Regions from separate parts of the Cellulomonas fimi ATCC 484 genome, predicted to be linked through region 1. Evidence: riboswitches for the same ligand, from Rfam matches in the RefSeq annotation. Region 1 holds a riboswitch; the other holds the start of a gene.

What was found. A riboswitch is a leader RNA that binds a small molecule or an ion and turns the genes downstream of it on or off. The one in region 1 is predicted to bind cyclic di-AMP.
Region 2: linked by a shared signal. The riboswitch ahead of CELF_RS03690 (C40 family peptidase) and the one ahead of CELF_RS10420 (C40 family peptidase) in region 1 are both predicted to bind cyclic di-AMP.

Annotation. Positions count from the first base shown of each region.
Region 1 covers NC_015514.1:2,278,635-2,282,031, reverse strand. Annotated here, with positions in the region: gene CELF_RS10430 (response regulator transcription factor) at 1-564, opposite strand, end outside; gene CELF_RS10425 (DUF305 domain-containing protein) at 689-1,306, shown strand; gene CELF_RS10420 (C40 family peptidase) at 1,380-2,171, opposite strand; cyclic di-AMP (ydaO/yuaA leader) riboswitch at 2,173-2,331, opposite strand; gene CELF_RS10415 (TetR/AcrR family transcriptional regulator) at 3,002-3,397, shown strand, end outside.
Region 2 covers NC_015514.1:807,612-811,008, reverse strand. Annotated here, with positions in the region: gene CELF_RS03700 (universal stress protein) at 1-191, opposite strand, end outside; gene CELF_RS03695 (HNH endonuclease) at 337-939, opposite strand; gene CELF_RS03690 (C40 family peptidase) at 1,152-1,910, opposite strand; cyclic di-AMP (ydaO/yuaA leader) riboswitch at 1,913-2,072, opposite strand; gene CELF_RS03685 (iron-dependent transcriptional repressor DtxR) at 2,346-3,038, opposite strand; gene serC (phosphoserine transaminase) at 3,151-3,397, shown strand, end outside.

The DNA.
Region 1 (3,397 bases):
GGCCCGGCGGGAGAGCACCACGCCCGGCCGCGACGCGAGCGCGGCGAGGATGTCGAACTCGGTCCGCGTCAGCTCGACGCGGCGCCCGTCGAGGTGCGTCTCGCGGGCACCCACGTCGACGCGCAGCGCCCCGACCTGCAACGGGGGAGGACCGGCCGGCGGTACCGCGGTGGACTGCCGCGGACGGCGCAGGAGCACCCCGACGCGCGCCATGAGCTCGCGCGGGCTGAACGGCTTCGTGACGTAGTCGTCGGCGCCCACCGAGAGTCCGATGAGCGTGTCCACCTCCTCCGCGCGCGCGGTCAGCATGACGACGTAGCAGTCGGTGAACGTGCGCAGCCGCCGGCACACCTCGACGCCGTCCACCCCGGGCAGCCCGAGGTCGAGCACGACCACGTCCGGCCGGACCTCGCGGACGACGTCCACGGCCTGCGCGCCGTCGTGGCACAGCGTCACCGCGAACCCGTCCCGCTCGAGGTACCCGCCGACGAGCGTGGCCAGGGCGACCTCGTCGTCGACGACGACGGCCCGTCGGGCGGCGGCCGGTGCGGGTGCGGGTGTCATGGCTCCATCTTCCGGGACCGGTCGGCGGTCCTCGCGGACTTCATGAAACCTTGATCGAACGGCGAGCCCCGCTGCGCGGCACCGGGGTGAGGGTGGATGCCGTCCCGACCGTCAGGAGATCCCCATGACCACGACCGCACGTCGCCGCCTGGTCGCCGCGGCGTCCGCCGCGACCCTCGCCCTCACCCTCGCCGCGTGCTCGGGCGCCGACCCCGCGACCGGCACCGGTTCCGGGGAGACGGCGACGTCCGAGGCGGCCGCGGCGGAGCAGCACAACGACGCCGACGCGCAGTTCGCGCAGATGATGATCGTGCACCACGAGGGCGCGATCGAGATGTCCGAGCTCGCGGTCGAGCGCGCCGAGAGCCCCGAGGTCGTGGCGCTGGCCGAGCGGATCTCCGCCGCGCAGGGACCCGAGATCGAGCAGATGTCCGCGTGGCTCGAGGCGTGGGGCGAGCCCCAGCCCGACGACATGGGCCACGGCGGCATGGACCACGGCGGCATGGACATGGACGGCATGGACCAGGCCGGCGCCATGAGCGACCTGGACTCGCTGTCGGGTGCGGAGTTCGACCGGCGTTTCCTCGAGCTCATGACCGCGCACCACGAGGGCGCCATCGAGATGTCGGAGCAGGAGCTCGAGGACGGCGAGAACACCGACGCGCTGGCTTTGGCCCGCACGATCATCGACGCCCAGACGGCCGAGATCACCGAGATGGACACCCTGCTCGGCACGTCGTGAGCCCGCACGACGGACGGGCCGGGGTCGCCTCCGCGACCACCGGCCCGTCCGTCGTCTCAGCCTCGCGCCGTCCTCACGACAGGCGGATGAACACCGGGCTGGACTGCCAGATCTCCCGCAGCTGGATCGTCTTGCCGGGCCGCGGCGCGTCCACCTGCATGTCTCCACCCGCGTAGATCGCGACGTGGCCGGGCGACCAGATCAGGTCGCCGGGCTGGGCGTCGGCCCGGGAGACGACCGTGCCGGCGTAGCGCTGCTGGCTCGACGTGCGCGGAAGGGTGATCCCGACCTGGGCGTACACGTACGAGGTGAACCCGGAGCAGTCGAAGCCGTCGGGCGTCGTCCCGCCGGACAGGTACGGCACGCCGATGTACCGCATCGCGATCTCCACGACCGCGCTCCCGGCGGCGCTCGCGGGCACCTCGACGGCGGGGGCGGGCTCGGCCGCCTGCGCCGCGGCAGGTGCGGTCGCCCTGCGCTCCTGGGTGCGGGACGCGGCCGGCGCGGAGCGGACCTCCACGGGCGGCGGGGGCGGGGGCGGGGCGACCGCGGTCACGACGGGGGAGTCGAACGTCCAGGTCGCGTCGGCCGGGGCGGTGACGACGCGCGCGTCGATGACGGCACGTGCGGCCGCCGTCGCCGCGTCGGTGTCGACCCCGCCGATCGACCCGGCGGAGTCGCGCGGGTGGTCGGCGAACGAGGGCGCCGCGGCGAGGCCGAGGGCGAGCCCCGACGCCGCGGCCACGGCGAACGAGCGCCGACCGGCCTGGCTCACGCCGTCGGCCGAGAGGGTGACGAGGTCGTCGAGGGCGGTGCGTGGTCGACGCGCGGATCTGTGACGGGAACTCGCGGAGCGAGCGGGCATGACAAGACCTCCCGTACGCCTGCGAGGTTAGCTGTCGGGTTCGGGCGGAAGTCTCCCGGCCACGTCGTGGCTTCACCCCGAGGGCACCGTGGTGCCCGCACTCCTGGGTCCCCCGTCCCTGCCTCTCGTGCTCGAGGTGCGCCCTCGGCGGTCGGCAGGGTTCGGCGCCCACCGAGGACGTGCCGGCGGTGCACCGACGACGTCGAGGCTAGACGACGCCTCGTCGGATCCCGGCACCGCTGCCGGAAAGTCAACGCGATCTTCATGAAGCGCCGACGGCGGGCCTGACCGTCCGCGTCCGCCGGGGACGGTCCCGCTCGGGACGCCGGCACCGCGGGGACCGCGTCGCCCGCAGCGACGTCGCCGACCACCGCGGGCGACGGGCACGCGCACACGCACGCCGACGGCGCCGGCTCGTCGCTCCCCGGCGAGCACGGGCACGGCGTCGCGATGGACCCCGCGGACGGGCGCGTGCACCTGGCCACGCACGAGGGTCTCGACCGGTTCGGGGACGACGCCTCCCGTTCGGGCGTGCTCGCGCTCGACGGTGCCGCGCTGCGGGCCACGGACGACGGCTCGACGTGGCGCCCTCTCGACGTGCCCGTGCCGCCGTTCACGCTCGACGTCTCCCGGGACGGCCGCACGGCGGTCCTGGAGTCGGTCGACCTGCAGGCGGGCTTCGTGCCCGTCAGCGGGCCTGAGGGCGACGCCCTGCGAGGTCGACGGATCCTTCATGGGACGTCCGGGCTCCCTGCGGCGGCGCCCCGACAGCGGGGGCCTGGTCGCGCGACCTCTGGCCACGGCCGGATGTTAGTGACTAACATCGAGCCATGCCCGGCCCGTCGACGCGCGACCGCCTGCGAGCCGTCGCGCTCCGGCTCTTCCTCGACCACGGGTTCGACGCCACCACCGTCAACCAGGTCGCGGCCGAGGCGGGCGTCTCGCACATGACGTTCTTCCGGTACTTCGCCACCAAGGAGGACGTCGTGATGGACGACCCGTACGACGACGTCATCGTCGACGCCGTCCGAGCCCAGGACCCGGCGATGCGCGCCGTCGACCGTGTCAGGCTCGGCATCACGACCGCGTGGGCCGCGCTGCCGGAGCCGACCGCGGACGAGACGCGCGCACGCGTCCGCCTCATCGCGGGTCACCGCGGCCTCATGGCCCGCGCCGCGGAGAACAACCGACGGACGGGCGAGCTCGTCGCCGACGCCCTCGTCGCC
Region 2 (3,397 bases), 1.5 Mb from region 1:
TGGATCGCCGTGTCGTCGAGCGCGGCGTAACCCCCGTCGAGCGACGCCGCGGTGAACGAGGGCAGGGAGTACGCGCAGACCAGCTGCAGCCCCCAGCCGTGGGTCGCGGCCTCCTCGGCCGCCCAGTCGAGCGCGTGCAGGCTCGCGGCTGAGCCGTCGAGCCCGACGAGGACAACGTCGTCTCGCTCCATCGGGGCCTCCCTGCTCGTCGTCGCGCCGCCCGGCCTCGGGACCCCTGGCACCAGTGTGGCCCCGGGGCCGCCGACGCGCTCCTACGAGACGGCGGCGATACCGCAGTTTGGCACAACCTTGACCCGGGACCGGAACAGCCGGAGGTCAGGCGGGCACGTACGCCGCCCACAGCGGCTCGGAGCGGGCCGCCGCCGTCCCGAACGTGACCGACCAGCGTGGCGCGCGGGGCGCGAACCCGAGCTCCCAGCCGATCTCGTGCAGCAGCCGGTCCGCCTTGCGGTGGTTGCACCGCACGCACGCGGCCACGACGTTCGTCCACTCGTGCCGCCCTCCGCGCGAGCGGGGGTGGACGTGGTCGACGGTGTCCGCACCGCCGCCGCAGTAGGCGCACCGGTGGCTGTCGCGCTGCAGGACCGTGCGACGCGTCGGCGGCACCGGACGGCGCACCGGGACGTGCACGTACCGCGTCAGGCACAGCACGACGGGCAGCGGCACCGACGCGTGCTCGGAATGCAGCAGGCGGCCGTCGGTCTCCAGGACGGTCGCCTTGCCGCTCATGACGAGCAGGACGGCCCGGCGGAGGCTCACGATGCACAGGGGCTCCATGCTCGCGTTGAGCAGCAGGGAGCGGGCGCCGGAGGACAGGACGGGTGCCGGCGCGCGGGAGGCGGCGGGGCCGGTGCCGGTGGCGGCGGGGGCACGCCCCGTGCCCGATCCGGCGGCGAGCGTGACGGTCTCGGTCAGCACGGCGTCCTCCCGACCTCGGAAGTCGGACCGGCTGGCTGCCGGACCGGCGAAGCGACAGCGTGGTGCGCGACCAGAGTACGCGGCGGTGGGCGGGCGTCCACCACGGGAGCGGCCGTGCCACGGGTGAACGGCGCCGTCGCGGTGGGGGCAACGACGAGGCCCCCGACGACGCGGACGTCGTCGGGGGCCTCGGTGGACCGAGCCGGTCGGTGTCAGCCGACGCGGAGGAAGACCGGCGAGCTCTGCCAGATCTCGCGGAACTGGATCGTCTTGCCGGGACGCGGCGAGTCGATCTGCTGGTTGCCGCCGGCGTAGATCGAGATGTGGCCGGGGCTCCAGATGAGGTCGCCCGGCTGCGCGTCGGCGCGGGACACGACCGTCGCGGCGGCCTTGATGCCCGAGCTCGTGCGCGGCAGCGAGATGCCGAGCTGCGCGTAGACGTAGGAGACGAACCCGGAGCAGTCGAAGCCCTCGGGGGTCGTGCCGCCCGAGAGGTACGGCGTGCCGACGTAGCGGGCCGCGACCTCGAGGACCGCGTTGCCGGCGACCGACTGCGGGATCGGCGCGTTGCTCGTGGTGGCCGCGGTGCGCGTGGTGCTGCGCGACGCGGTCGTGGTGGTGCGGCGCTCGGGGGCCGGCGGGGGCGTCGGCTTCACGGCCGTGACGGCCGGGGCGTCGAACGTCCAGGCGGCCTCGGCGGGCGAGCTGACGACGGGCGACGTGTTGAGCACGGCACGCGCGGAGGCGGTGAGTGCTGCGGTGTCGACCGAGTTCAGGGCTCCGGCGTTGTCCGACGCGGCACCCGCGGGGGCGCCGATCATCGTGACGAGGAGGCCGGACGACGCCGCGACGACGGCGGTGCGGCGGCCGGCGGTGCCCATCTGCTCCGAGGCGGCGGAGGCCAGCTCGGACAGGGGCGTCGAGGGACGACGCGCTGCCCGATGCCGGGCGCGTGTGGTGCTCACGGTCACTAGGTGCCTCTCCTGTCGCCTGCGAGGTGAGCTGTCGGGTTCGAGTGGGAGAACACTCGGCCTGGGCGGCGGTCCTGCTGCCACCTGGGCTTCACCCCAAGGTCACCGTCTCCGGTGGACCACAAAACGTGGGTCCCCCGCCCCTGCCGGCGGTTCGTACGGACCTCGGGGCGGCGGCAGGGTTAGGCGTTCCGCTCGAGGGCTTCCACGGAGGAGGGTTCCGAGAAGCAGGTTGAACGTACAGGAGCGTTCGGGTGATTGTCACGTTCCGATCACGGCCAGATACGGCTTGTGTTGGACACCCGTCCGGCGTGTCGCCGCGACACGCCGGAACCACCTGGGAGGACGCCTCGGACGCCCGTGGGAGCGCGCGCACGCGCACGTGCCGGATCTCACCCGGACCCCCTGCACGGCCACCCCGTGGCCGCAGGCGCCTCAGCGCGTGCCGACGAAGATGTGCCGAGCGACGTCGTCCGGGAGGTCGAGCACGGTGCCCGAGCCCGCCACGCCGACCGTCACGACGCCGTCGCCGCGCTCCACGGTGACGTCACCGCCGGGCCGCACGCCGGCCTCCGCGAGCCGTGTCAGCAGCTCGACGTCGACCTGCAGCGGCTCCGCGATCCGCACGACCACGACCGTCGTCCCGTCGGCCGAGGGGACGGCTGTCAGCGGCGTCACCCCGTCGAGGAAGTTCACGCGCGTGACCTCCTCGCCGATCTCGGCGAGGCCCGGGATCGGGTTCCCGTACGGGTCGAAGTGCGGGTGGTCGAGCAGCGCCGCGAGCCGCTTCTCGACGCGCTCGCTCATGACGTGCTCCCAGCGGCACGCCTCCTCGTGGACGTACGGCCACTCCAGGCCGATCACGTCGGTGAGCAGGCGCTCCGCGAGGCGGTGCTTGCGCATCACGCGCACCGCCTTCGTGTAGCCCAGGTCGGTCAGCTCGAGGTGGCGGTCGCCCGTGACGACGACGAGGCCGTCGCGCTCCATGCGCGCGACCGTCTGGGACACCGTCGGGCCCGAGTGGCCGAGCCGCTCCGCGATGCGCGCCCGCAGCGGCGTGCGGCCTTCCTCGGTGAGCTCGTAGATCGTCTTGAGGTACATCTCCGTCGTGTCGATCAGGTCGCTCACCGCACAGCCTCCGCGTCTCCTCGTGCGCCGGCGGACCCCTCACACCGCGCGCTGCCCACAGATTAGTTGGTCGGTACGACCCGGCCGGGCCACGACGGCCTATCCTCGGGCCGTGCCCGCTCCTGACGCCCCGCCCGCCGTGACGATCCCCGCGCACCTGCTGCCGCGCGACGGCCGCTTCGGGTCCGGGCCGTCCAAGATCCGCCCCGAGCAGGTCGACGCGCTCGCGCGGACCGGCCGGACGCTGCTGGGCACGTCGCACCGGCAGGCCCCCGTGCGGGCGCTCGTCGGGCGGGTGCGGGCCGGGCTGACCGAGCTGTTCGGGCTGCCCGAGGGGTACGAGGTCGTGCTGGGCAACG